DNA from 3 places in the Streptococcus vestibularis genome. Region 3 is predicted to be linked to each of the others. Evidence: predicted binding sites of a transcription regulator. Region 3 holds the regulator's gene; each other region holds the start of a gene.
What was found. Region 3 encodes Rex, which represses fermentation and respiration genes when NADH is low (regulators of the CRP and FNR family bind a similar motif). Its sites were predicted from a motif close to TTGTGAANTANTTCACAA; they were not measured.

Region 1 (4,290 bases), 420 kb from region 3:
TAGCTTAGCTTTTCTTAGTCTAGCTCTGGTCTACCGCTAGGCATACGCCTAGCGGGAACACTCATCATAAAAATGGGAATAAATAAGCATGTAACGCTTGTTTACGAAAGGTAATACTGTTATTTTTCGTAAGCAGGCGTTTTTTTGGGCTATAAATCGTCTGAATATTTTGATATAATGGAATAAGCTTATTTTAAAAAGGGGGACATTATTTTGACAACAGCCAAGGAACTGCTTAAGCAAAGGTATTATGAGCCAATTAAGGAGCAACCCGAATTATTTGTGGGGATTGAGTTGGAATACCCAGTTGTTAATTTGGGTGGTAATGCTACAGATGTCTCTCTTACAAAACGGTTACTAGCCTATCTCTTGGATAATTTTGATTTTCAAGCTGATAAGTATGATTCGGATAACAATCCTATTCAGCTTATTGATAAAGCTTCTGGAGATATGATTCTTTTTGAAGTCTCCTACAATACGATTGAGTTTGCTTTTGCAAAGGCTGAAAGAATCTCTGAGGTTGAGGAACGTTTGGATACTTACCTCGGTATAATTCAACCTTATCTTCAGAATGATAATCATGAGTTGCAAGGTTGGGGAGTGAATCCAAACTGGGCAAAAAATGACAACAGACCTGTTAAATCTCCTCGTTATGAGATGCTTATGGATTTTCTCGGGCTATCTAAAGCTAAGAACAATCCTTTCTTTCATGATTATCCAGAATATGGTTCTTTCATCTGTGGGAGTCAGGTACAGTTAGATGTTTCAAAAACGTCCTATTTAAGAGTTTTAAATGCTTTTAATCAAATAGAGGGACCCAAGGCAGTATTATTGGCAAACTCTGATTTTTGGGGTTCTGATTGGGATTTAACGCTTTCTCGTGATGTTTTCTGGGAGAATTCCATGCATGGTGTGTTTAAGGAAAATGCAGGGGTATTTCCTAAGGTGTTTAAGAGCGAAGACGACTATTTTTCTTACTTGTCTGAGACAGCCATTTTTACTGCTAAGCGTGGTGACGAAACCTACTATTTTGAACCAATACGTGCTAAAGACTATCTAAGTACGCCATCTGTCAAAGCACGCTCTATTCATGGCGAAGTAGTCACTATTGAGCCAAGTGAGGAAGATTTTAAGACTCACCGTTCTTATCAATTTCAAGATTTAACGACTAGGGGAACTGTTGAGTTTCGAAGTGTTTGTACTCAGCCTTTCTCAGCAACTTTTGCGCCAGCAGCCTTTCACCTTGGTCTTTTAGTTAACTTAGAGACACTAGAAAGTATTTTAAAAGACACATCTTTATTTGAAGTTTTTGACTATGATTATCCTAGAATTCGTTGCTTGTTTTCGAAAAAGGAAATCTCAAAGGATGATTTCAAATTGATTTTGCCTTTGACAGAGGCTCTACTAACTTGTGCAGAGGATGGGCTCAAAAATCGTGGCTTTGGAGAAGAGGTTTACTTAGCTCCTCTTCAAGAACGATTAGCTGCTTTGAAAAATCGTTTAGACTAATTCCAGATAGTATATAATGTTTCAGAAAAACAAAAAAAGTCAAAAAGCTTATTGACAATAGCATACAATAAATGGTACTATATAATAGTTGTTTCGAAAGAGACAAGAGATAGTTTTAAGAAAAAACTTTCAAAAAAGTATTGACACTGATTGTCAAACTTGATATAATGACTAATGTAGTTAGCGGAAATGGCGGAATTGGCAGACGCGCAGGACTAAGGATCCTGTGACCGCTTTAGGTCGTGAGGGTTCAAGTCCCTCTTTCCGCAGAGCAACCAGTCAAGAGACTGGTTTTTTTGTATTAAAAAATCAAAACGCTTACAAATTGTAGAAAAACTAGTTTTTTGAATCTAATTGTGATAGAATAAACAAGTAAACGGGTTCAAGCCCAAAAAAATATAGGAGGCCTTTATAATGGCAATCGTTTCAGCAGAAAAATTTGTCCAAGCAGCTCGTGACAATGGTTACGCAGTCGGTGGATTTAACACAAACAACCTTGAGTGGACTCAAGCTATCTTGCGTGCAGCAGAAGCTAAACAAGCTCCAGTGCTTATCCAAACTTCAATGGGTGCTGCTAAGTACATGGGTGGTTACAAATTGTGTAAAGCTCTTATCGAAGATTTGGTAGAATCAATGGGTATCACTGTACCAGTTGCTATTCACCTTGACCACGGTCATTACAACGATGCTTTGGAATGTATTCGTGAAGGATACACTTCAGTTATGTTCGATGGATCTCACCTTCCAGTTGAAGAAAACCTTGAAAAAGCAGCTAAAGTTGTTGAATTTGCACATGCTAACGGTGTATCAGTTGAAGCTGAAGTTGGTACAATCGGTGGTGAAGAAGATGGTATCATCGGTGACGGTGAATTGGCACCAATCGAAGATGCTAAAGCTATGGTTGCAACTGGTATCGACTTCCTTGCAGCAGGTATCGGTAACATCCACGGTCCTTACCCAGAAAACTGGAATGGTCTTCACCTTGACCACTTGCAAAAATTGACAGAAGCTGTTCCTAACTTCCCAATCGTATTGCACGGTGGATCAGGTATTCCTGACGATCAAATCCAAGCAGCTATCAAACTTGGTGTTGCTAAAGTTAACGTTAACACTGAATGTCAAATCGCATTTGCTAAAGCAACACGTAAATTTGTTGCTGAATACGAAGCAAATGAAGCAGAATACGACAAGAAGAAACTCTTCGACCCACGTAAATTCTTGAAACCAGGTTTCGAAGCTATTACAGAAGCTGTTGAAGAACGTATCGACGTATTCGGTTCAGCAAACAAAGCATAATTAGCTTATTAAAACAAGGTCTTTTCTGGATCTTGTTTTTTTGTACTAAAATAAATAGTTGGTATCTGCCAATTAATCTGTGATTGAGAGTGAATAAATTTTAAAGAGTGGATATGGCTTTGGTTGATAGATTCTATTTCCTAACTTTTTAAGATATGCTATAATATGAATATGTTTGATAATTATATTGTACCTGTATTTTTTGGTGGTGGAGCTCTTGCTCTACTAGGTTTAGTGTTATTTGGTTGGGCCTTGCCTTCATTTTTGAAGGGTAAGTGGTCTTATTTGATTTCTTTGCTAGGTTTAGGTTTGGTTGCTTTTGCCTATTTTGATTCGGCGATTGTTATCACTTATAAAATCTGGCTTGGATTGATAGGTGTTATCATGGTTGGTTGGGGACTTCCTTTCAACAATCGCAAGGGACGCCGTGCAATGATTATTTTTTGGGCTATCATGGCAATTGTTGTAGGTATTGCTGCTATTGCATTCACTATTGCTTATGGTGTTATTAACCGCCACTAACATGAAACTGTAAAACATGCTATAATAATGGCATGTTTTATTTTATGACCCTATCATTTATTATCATGCCTGCCTTGGGTTGCTTCTTAATAGGTTTGGCTTTTGCTAAATCAAATCGTTGGGACTTTTCCTGGAGTCTATCCTTAATAGGTTTGGCGGCCTTTATTTCTTCTTTTTGGCATATAGCACGTGTAGATTTATGGTTTATGCTAAGTTATAGTGTTGGTCCTTTTTTGATGGGATTTGGTTTCTCCTGGGACCTAAGTAAGAAACGCCGTAGGCAGTTATTATTATTAGGGGCATTTTTCCTTGTCTTTTTTGTGATTCTGTACTATCTTATTGTGCGAATCCTGAATACAGCTGTTGTCTAAAGGAGGGATGTTGTGATGTTGCTAGATTTAGAAGAGAAGACACGTGTTCTGCTAGAAGATATTGTTGAACGTTCAGCTATTGGGAGAGGAGCTATCTTTGTCTTGGGACTGTCTTCCAGTGAGGTTGCTGGTGGGACTATCGGCAAAGCCTCTAGCCGCGAAATCGGTCAACGAATTGTGAAAACTATTCTTGAGGTTTTGGAACCTAAAGGGATTTACTTGGCTGTTCAGGGCTGTGAACATTTGAATCGTGCTTTGGTTGTCGAGCGTGAGCTTGCCATGGCTAAAGATTTGGAAATTGTGAATGTTCTTCCGACCTTGCACGCTGGTGGAAGTGGTCAGCTGGCTGCTTTCGACTACATGAAGGATCCTGTTGAGGTGGAGGAAATTGTCGCTCAGGCTGGTATTGATATTGGGGACACCTCTATTGGTATGCATGTGAAGAGGGTCCAAGTTCCTCTTCGTCCTATTACTCCAGAATTAGGTGGTGCTCATGTGACTGCTTTGGCTAGTCGTCCTAAGTTAATTGGTGGAGCTCGTGCAGAGTATCTAGCAGATCCTATCCGTAAAAACTAAAAAGTATCGGACATTC
Region 2 (4,290 bases), 410 kb from region 3:
CGGAAGTAGTCATATTTAGGGAACATAGCGTGTTTTTGAGGATCACGACCATTGTAACGGATTACGTGAGGCATCAAAATCGCATTGGTACGTCCGTGTGGAATGTCAAACATAGGACCAACCTTGTGAGCTAGTGAGTGGTTGATCCCAAGGAAGGCATTGGCAAAGGCCATACCAGCCATTGTAGACGCATTATGCATTTTTTCACGTGATTCTTCATCACCAAAGCGATAAGAATGTTCAAGATTTTCAAACACAAGTTTAATGGCTTGAAGTGAAAGCCCACGTGTATAGTCGCTAGCCATGACTGATACATAAGATTCAATGGCGTGAGTCAAAACGTCCATACCTGTATCTGCTGTAACGCTAGCAGGCACACTCATAACCAAAGCAGGGTCAACGATGGCAATATCTGGAGTCAAAGCGTAATCTGCCAATGGATACTTGATGTGAGTTTCACTATCAGTGATAACCGCAAATGACGTTACTTCTGAACCTGTCCCTGAAGTTGTTGGGATACAGATAAAGGTTGTCTTCTGAGCGTAAGGAATCTTGTAAGTACGTTTACGGATATCTAAGAATTTTTGTTTAGCGCCGAAGAAGCTTACATCTGGGTGTTCAAAGAACATCCACATAGCCTTAGCAGCGTCCATTGCAGAACCACCACCAAGAGCGATGATAACATCTGGTTGGAAGTCTACAAAGCGTTCTAAACCTTTGTAAACCGTATTCGTAGATGGATTTGGCTCAACATCTGAGAAAACATCTACTGCTGGTTTATGGCGGTTAAGTTCCAATTGGCGTTTAACCAAGTCAGCGTAACCAAACTGAACCATACCAGGGTCACAAACCAACATCACGCGGTCAGCTTCAATGTGACGCAAGTAAGTTATTGAATCTTTTTCGAAAAAGATTTTTGGTGGAACGCGAAACCATTGCATGTTATTGCGACGCTTTGACAATGTCTTTACATTCAAGAGATCAAATGAGCTAACATTGTGTGAAACTGAGTTATGACCGTATGAACCACAACCAAGAGTCAATGATGGAATCATGTTGTTGTAGATATTACCAATACCACCTTCAGCCGATGGGCTATTCACCAAGACACGGCAAGCTTTCATACGGATACCGTATTGAAGTTGGAGCTCTTCATTTTCAGTGTGGATAACAGCTGTATGTCCAAGACCTCCCAAATTGAGCATGCCTTCTGCTTTTTTGAATCCATCCTCAACGCCATCAGATTTGATAAGGGCAAGTACTGGAGACAATTTTTCCAAGGCAAGTGGGTGTTCCATTGTTGCATCTGGAATTTCTGCCAAAAGCATTTTCGTACCTGCAGGTACTTTAAGACCAGCTTTTTCAGCAATTTCCATAGCTGAGTGACCTACAATAGCACCGTTTACAGCTGTACGCGCCTCATTAAGAACGACTTTTTCTAATTTAGCAATATCAGCTTTTTTAGAAATGATGACACATTGATGTGCCTCAAATTCTGCCTTAACTTCATCATAAATAGCTGCATCGACGATAGCTGCTTGTTCAGAAGCGCAAATCATACCATTGTCAAAAGTTTTTGAAACGATGATATCGTTGACAGCACGTTTAATCTTAGCATCAGCAGCAATATAAGATGGTACATTCCCAGCTCCTACACCAAGAGCAGGTTTACCAGTTGAATAAGCTGCCTTAACCATACCAGGCCCACCAGTCGCAAGTACTGTGGCAATCTTAGGATGGTTCATCAAAAGACCAGTTGCTTCGATAGATGGCTCTTCAATCCACTGAATACAGTTCTTAGGGGCACCCGCTTCAATAGCTGCATCACGGACGATACGAGCTGCCTCTGCAGATGATTTTTGAGCTGATGGGTGGAAGGCAAAGACGATAGAGTTACGAGTCTTAAGAGCGATAAGGGCTTTGAAAATCGTTGTTGAAGTTGGGTTAGTTGTTGGTGTCACCCCACAGATAACGCCGACTGGCTCAGCGATAGAAACCAAACCTTGTTCTTTATCTTCAGCGATAACGCCTACTGTCCTGTCATATTTAATACTATTCCAAATGTATTCAGAAGCATACATGTTTTTGATGGCTTTATCTTCATAAATACCACGGCCTGTTTCATCAACAGCCAATTTTGCCAAATACATATGTTTATCAAGGGCAGCAATCGCAGCTTGGTGAACAATGTGGTCCACTTGCTCCTGCGTAAAGTTAGACATGGCATCAAGGGCTTCAACCCCTTTTGTTGCCAATTCATCTATTATTGTTTGAACATCTTTAGTTTGTTTAGTCATATGAAACTCCTTTGGATACTTGTTAAAAACTTCACAAGCTTTAACACAAATCTATTATAGCGTTTTCTACACATTATGTAAACCCTTACATCAATAAAAAATAAAGAAATCCGTCCATTTTTGGACAGATTTCATCACTTTTTACCAAATAATCACGCGATCTTCTGGGGCACGCCACATACCGTCGCCCTCTTTGACATCAAATTCCTTATGAAATTCGTCAAAATTGCTCACGATAACATTGGTACGCCATTTAGCAGGAGCGTGGACATCCACGCTAGCCAACATTTGCATGTATTCTTCACGTGCCTTCATACGCCAAATCGTCGCAAAGTTAACAAAGAATTCTCGAACCGAAAAATCTTCATCACGTTTAGCTGCTTCTAAGGCACAGGCCACACCACCAAGGTCTGCCACGTTCTCAGAAACAGTCAGTTTGCCGTTGACCTTAGCACCGTAAGAGTCCAAACCGTCAAACTGGTCCACAATCTTGTCAGTACGTTCCTTAAAGGCTGCGTAATCTTCTTCAGTCCACCAGTTCTTAAGACTACCGTTTTCGTCGAAGGAAGCACCATTAGTATCAAAGGCATGGGAAATCTCGTGAGCAATAACAGCCCCAATACCACCATAGTTGGCTGATGAGCTTTGTGCAATATCATAGAAAGGTGCTTGCAGGATAGCTGCTGGGAAAACAATTTGGTTCTGCTGCGGATCATAGTAAGCATTAACCATGTGGGCAGGCATATGCCACTCACTTCGATCAACAGGTTGATTCCACTTGCTCCAACTATGTGCAACTGAAATTTCGACTAACTTCTGTGCATTCTCAACAAGTGACAAGTTCTCATCAATAATCTTCTTATCATATGTCTCAGGTAGTTTTTCTGGATAACCGATATGAGGTGTAATGACATTCAGTTTCGTAATAGCCTTTTCACGTGTCTCAGGTGCCAACCAATCCGCTTTTTGAAGGCGTAATTTATAAACATCAATCATGGTTGCTACTTTGGCTTCGACATCTGCTTTTGCTTCTGGTGAGAATTTTTCACCTGCATACCAAAGTCCTAGAGCCTGATTGTAAGGCCCTTGTGCCAAATAGAAGGCAGCCTTTTTCTTTTCCATGGCTTGTGGTGTTCCTGAGAGCGCACGACCATATTTTCCAGCCAAGATACGAAGCTCGTCTGTCAAATAGGCATTCCAAGATGTAGCAGCATCGATAAGTAAGTCCGCCTTAAGCAACTCCCAATTTGCTTCTGAGTAATATTCCGCCGCAAACTCTGTCCAGAAGCGTTCTTCAGGAACGATAATTTTATCAGGGACTTGACCCAAGATTTTTGTGAAGATGTTATCAAGTGGGAGTTCTGGCGCCAGCTTAGTAAAGTCTGCCCAATCATATGGATGGTAGAGTTCTACATACTCGGAAGATTCTTCACTCGAAAGGACATACTTAGCTAACTTAGCATCAAGAGCGATAACCTTGTCCAAGATATCTTTGATTTCTTCAGCTGTGAAGCCATATTTCTCAAGGAGTTCTTCCTGCATCTCACGCCAAATTCCCAAAAGCTCCTTGCCCTTTTCATTATCCTCAGTGTAATAGGTTGTATCAGGTAAAATAATACGTGGCGCTTCAGCCCAAAGAACATTTAATTGGGCATTCATAAAGTCTGGAGACACACCAAACGGGAACGCATTAGGCTTAACAGCCATCTCGTACTCAGCAATTTTCGAAGCAAACTCTGAAAATGACGAGAGTTGCTTGTATTCTTCAATCAAAGGCTTAACAGGCTCGATACCAACTGCCTCACGTTTGTCAAAGTCCGTAGCCATACGGTGAAACTTAATGAAGTTTTGTAGAACAGCATTGTCAGGAACATTCTCTCCTGTCAACCACTGATCAGTTGTTTCAAGCATGAGGTCTTCAATTTCATCTGCTAAATCTGAGAAACCACCTGTACGTGGTTTGTCATCCGGAATCACAGCTGTCTTTTCCCAC
Region 3 (4,290 bases):
CTCATCATGATTGATGCCTGCAAACGTGCCAGTGCTAACTCTGTCAACGTAGTGATGCCTTACTTTGGTTATGCACGTCAAGACCGTATCGCTGCTTCACGTGAACCAATCACTGCTAAATTGATTGCCAATATGCTGGTTAAAGCTGGTGTCAATCGTGTCTTGACACTTGACCTTCACGCTGTCCAAGTTCAAGGTTTCTTCGACATCCCAGTAGATAACCTCTTCACAATGCCTTTGTTTGCTGAATACTACAACGAAAAAGGATTCACAGGAAGTGATGTTGTCGTTGTTAGCCCTAAAAACTCAGGTGTTAAACGTGCTCGTAGCTTGGCGGAATACCTTGATGCACCAATCGCTATCATTGACTACGCCCAAGATGATTCAGAACGTGAAGAAGGCTACATCATTGGTGAGGTTGAAGGAAAAACAGCAATCTTGGTTGATGATATCCTCAATACTGGTAAAACATTTGCTGAAGCTACTAAAATCCTTGAACGTGGTGGCGTTAAAGACATCTATGCAGTTGCTAGTCACGGTCTCTTTGCAGGAGGTGCTGCCGAAGTCCTCAACGCTACTCCAATTAAAGAAATCTTGGTAACAGATTCAGTTGCGACTAAAGAAAAAGTGCCTACAAACGTTAAATACCTTTCAGCAAGTGAGCTGATCGCTAACGCTATTACTCGTATCTTTGAACGTCAACCACTTAGCCCACTCTTTGCATATACTGCCAACGAGGACTAATTTATGGTTTATTTGGACAATGCAGCAACGACTTCTTTGAATACTGCTGCTATCTCAGCGATGACACATGTCATGACTGAAACTTTTGGAAATCCATCCAGCCTACATGCTTATGGCCGCAAGGCTTCTAAGGAACTCCGTGAGGCTCGTGAAGAAATGGCCAAGCAATTTCAAGTTCCTGCTCGAAAACTCATTTTCACCTCTGGTGGGACTGAAGGAAACAATACAGCTATCAAAGGTTATGCCCTAGCCAACCAAGCTAATGGTAAGCACCTGATTACAACTGCTATTGAACACCACTCTGTCCTTCACACCATGGCCTACTTGGAAGAGCGTTTTGGTTTTGAAGTAACCTATATTCAACCAGAAAATCAAGTCATTACTGCTCAACAAATTGCTGATGTCCTACGTGACGATACTATTCTGGTTTCTGTCATGTATGCCAATAACGAGACCGGCCAATTGCTTCCTATCAAGGAAATTGGTGACCTACTCGCCAATCACCAGGCTGCTTTCCACGTGGATGCTGTTCAGGTTGCAGGAAAACTTCCAATTCACCCAGAAGAACTTGGCGCCGATTTTCTCTCAATCAGTGCCCATAAATTCCATGGACCTAAAGGTGTCGGCCTGCTCTATCATAACGATTTGCATTTTGACAACCTACTCCATGGTGGTGAACAAGAGGAAAAACGTCGTGCCAGCACTGAAAATCTGGTCGGTATTGCAGGTATGACCGCAGCTTACAAGCATGCTAGTGACCACTACCAAGACAATTACCAGCATGTTGAAAAGATTCGTCAGGTCTTTCTAGATACCCTTACCGTTCCTTATGAAATTAATGATGGGGGATCTAGCCTACCTCACGTCATCAACATCAGTTTTCCTGGTAAGGAAAATGGCCCTCTCTTAACCTTGTTAGACCTAGCTGGCTTTGCTGTTTCAACGGGTTCTGCTTGTACTGCTGGAACTGTTGACCCTAGCCACGTCATCCAGGCCCTCTATGGTAAGGATTCTGACAAGTTAAAAACAGCCATCCGAATTAGTTTATCAGAGGAAAATACCGCTGAAGAACTCCAAGCCCTAGCAGAAAAACTTAATCAAATCATAGGAGACTAACATGGCATTTGAAAAAAGCATTCATTTGACTAACTGTAAATACCGTTACACCATCAGCCCTAATGTCAAAAAATTCACCCTTCGTGATACAACTTTTGTACAAAATAAAATCGGTAACTACGAGTTACACCGTCTACTCGAAAAAGTGCCTAACTCAGGTGAAGGTTTCCCACTAAAGATCACTATTAACAAAGATTTGACAGGTTTCAAATTGTCAATCACAGACAAATCTGGCCTTCGTAACGTTAATATCTTTAAAAATGAAGATCATCACATCTTGCAAGAAAAATTCTACTTCTTGATGCAGAGTTTGGTTGACCGTCAAGTTTTTGAGCAAGAAGAAGTCTAAATTTTTTCTTACTACATAGAAATAGCCTATCCATGTGATAGGTTTTTTATATCGCCTCATCTACACTATTTTGTTGCAATTTTCACAAACTTTTCTTAAAATATAAGAGAATCATACTAATTGAAGAAAGGAAATGCGATCAATGACATTTGAGAAAAACATTCCAAACGCTACTGCTAAACGTCTCTCTCTCTATTATCGAATTTTCAAACGATTCCATCGTGAAAATATCGACAAAGCAAGTTCCAAACAAATTGCTGAAGCAATTGGAATTGATCCTGCTACAGTGCGTCGTGACTTCTCCTATTTTGGTGAGTTAGGTCGTCGTGGTTTTGGTTATGACGTTAGTAAGCTGATGACATTTTTCGCAGAACTCCTTAATGATAATGCGACAACTAAAGTAGTCCTTGTAGGAGTAGGAAATATCGGACGTGCTCTTCTTCACTACCGTTTTCAAGAACGTAACCGCATGCAGCTGGTTATGGCTTTTGATACAGACGATAACGAACTGGTAGGAAGTCAGACTGAAGACAATATTCCGATCTATGGTATCTCTCAAATCAAGGACAAGATTTCCCAGGAAGATATTAAAACAGCGATCCTGACAGTGCCATCAGTCAAGGCACAGGAGGTGGCTGAGCTTTTGGTTGATGCTGGAATCGAAGGCATCCTCTGCTTCTCCCCAGTCAACCTCAATCTTCCACGCCACGTGGTTCTCCAATACGTAGACCTGACTAGTGAGCTACAAACCCTACTCTATTTCATGAAAGAAGAAGAAAAAGCAAGGAGAAACAATGACTAAACCAATTATAGGTATCACAGCCAATGTAAGACCTAATCCAGCCCATGAAGATATCAACTGGTCTTATGCCCCATCTGGTTTTGTAGAAGGAGTTCAAAAAGCTGGTGGTCTAGCAATCCTTCTACCAGTATCTGATCCTTCGGAGGCTAAAAACTATATCTCCATGATTGACAAGCTTATCCTCATCGGCGGTCAAAACGTTGACCCTAAATTCTACAACGAAGAAAATCATGCCAGTGAAAATGACTTCTTCCTTGAGCGAGACCTCTTTGAGATGGCACTGATTGAAGAAGCTACCAAACAAAAGAAACCAATCTTTTCAATCTGTCGTGGTACCCAACTCATGAATGTTGCCCTTGGTGGCAGTCTCCATCAAGATATTGAAAGGCACTGGCAGGATAAGCCTTCCGATTACCTTTACCACGAAATGATTATCGACGAAAACAGTAAGTTAGCGGAGATTTACGGCCTAGAAACCTCTATCAACTCTTTCCACCATCAGAGTATTAAGCACTTGGCCTCTGACCTCCGTGTTATTGCGCGTGACCCTGAGGATAATACTGTCGAAGCTGTTGAATCAAACACTCCAGACCTTCGTTACCTTGGTGTTCAGTGGCATCCAGAACTTCTCCTACACAAACGTGAAGAAGACCTCAAACTCTTTGAATACGTTGTAAACGAACTTTAAAAGCAACTGAGACTACACTCAGTTGCTTTTCTTGTGTCTTTAACTTATAGACTCTACTTAAAGCTCAAAATCCTCCCTCTCCTCACGAAAGGAATAATATGTTGATTTTCCAACAATAATATGATCAAGCAGACAAATTCCCAAATCATCGCAAGACCGCTTAATTTTTTGCGTAAAATCAATATCATTTCGGCTCGGATAGGCCTCACCCGAAGGATGATTGTGAACCACTATCAAGGACGTCGCCATCAGATGACAAGCATAATGTAAAATCTCACGTGGCTCGGCAATCGAACGGCGAACACCACCAATAAAGACTGTCTTCTGCTGAATAATACGATTCTGCGTATCCAAATAGATAGCCACCAGATGCTCCTGAGGCTTGTCGCCAATATCCAACATCATACGACGCGCCACCTGCTGACTGGACATAATCTGCTCGGAACGAGCCAACTCAGCCTTCTCAATCCGCTTAGCCAACTCCACCATAGCCTTCAGCTCAATAGACTTCACACGCCCAATACCAGGAATTTCCTGTAGCTCATTCAGGGACAAACGAGACAAATCCGCCAAACTCGTCATCCCTGTTAA

Region 1: a site for Rex is predicted at 1,864-1,881, ahead of EL076_RS09280 (class II fructose-bisphosphate aldolase). Genes of this name have one in related genera too.
Region 2: a site for Rex is predicted at 2,317-2,334, ahead of adhE (bifunctional acetaldehyde-CoA/alcohol dehydrogenase). Genes of this name have one in related genera too.

What each region holds. Positions count from the first base shown of each region.
Region 1 is NZ_LR134275.1:1,843,674-1,847,963, reverse strand. It holds gene EL076_RS09290 (gamma-glutamylcysteine synthetase) at 214-1,509, shown strand; tRNA gene EL076_RS09285 (tRNA-Leu) at 1,693-1,778, shown strand; gene EL076_RS09280 (class II fructose-bisphosphate aldolase) at 1,924-2,805, shown strand; gene EL076_RS09275 (hypothetical protein) at 2,971-3,327, shown strand; gene EL076_RS09270 (hypothetical protein) at 3,360-3,698, shown strand; gene EL076_RS09265 (TIGR01440 family protein) at 3,714-4,274, shown strand.
Region 2 is NZ_LR134275.1:1,835,965-1,840,254, forward strand. It holds gene adhE (bifunctional acetaldehyde-CoA/alcohol dehydrogenase) at 1-2,297, opposite strand, end outside; gene EL076_RS09245 (M13 family metallopeptidase) at 2,439-4,290, opposite strand, start outside.
Region 3 is NZ_LR134275.1:1,427,213-1,431,502, forward strand. It holds gene EL076_RS07110 (ribose-phosphate diphosphokinase) at 1-744, shown strand, start outside; gene EL076_RS07115 (cysteine desulfurase family protein) at 748-1,860, shown strand; gene EL076_RS07120 (DUF1831 domain-containing protein) at 1,862-2,209, shown strand; gene EL076_RS07125 (redox-sensing transcriptional repressor Rex) at 2,352-3,011, shown strand; gene EL076_RS07130 (gamma-glutamyl-gamma-aminobutyrate hydrolase family protein) at 3,004-3,699, shown strand; gene radC (RadC family protein) at 3,757-4,290, opposite strand, start outside.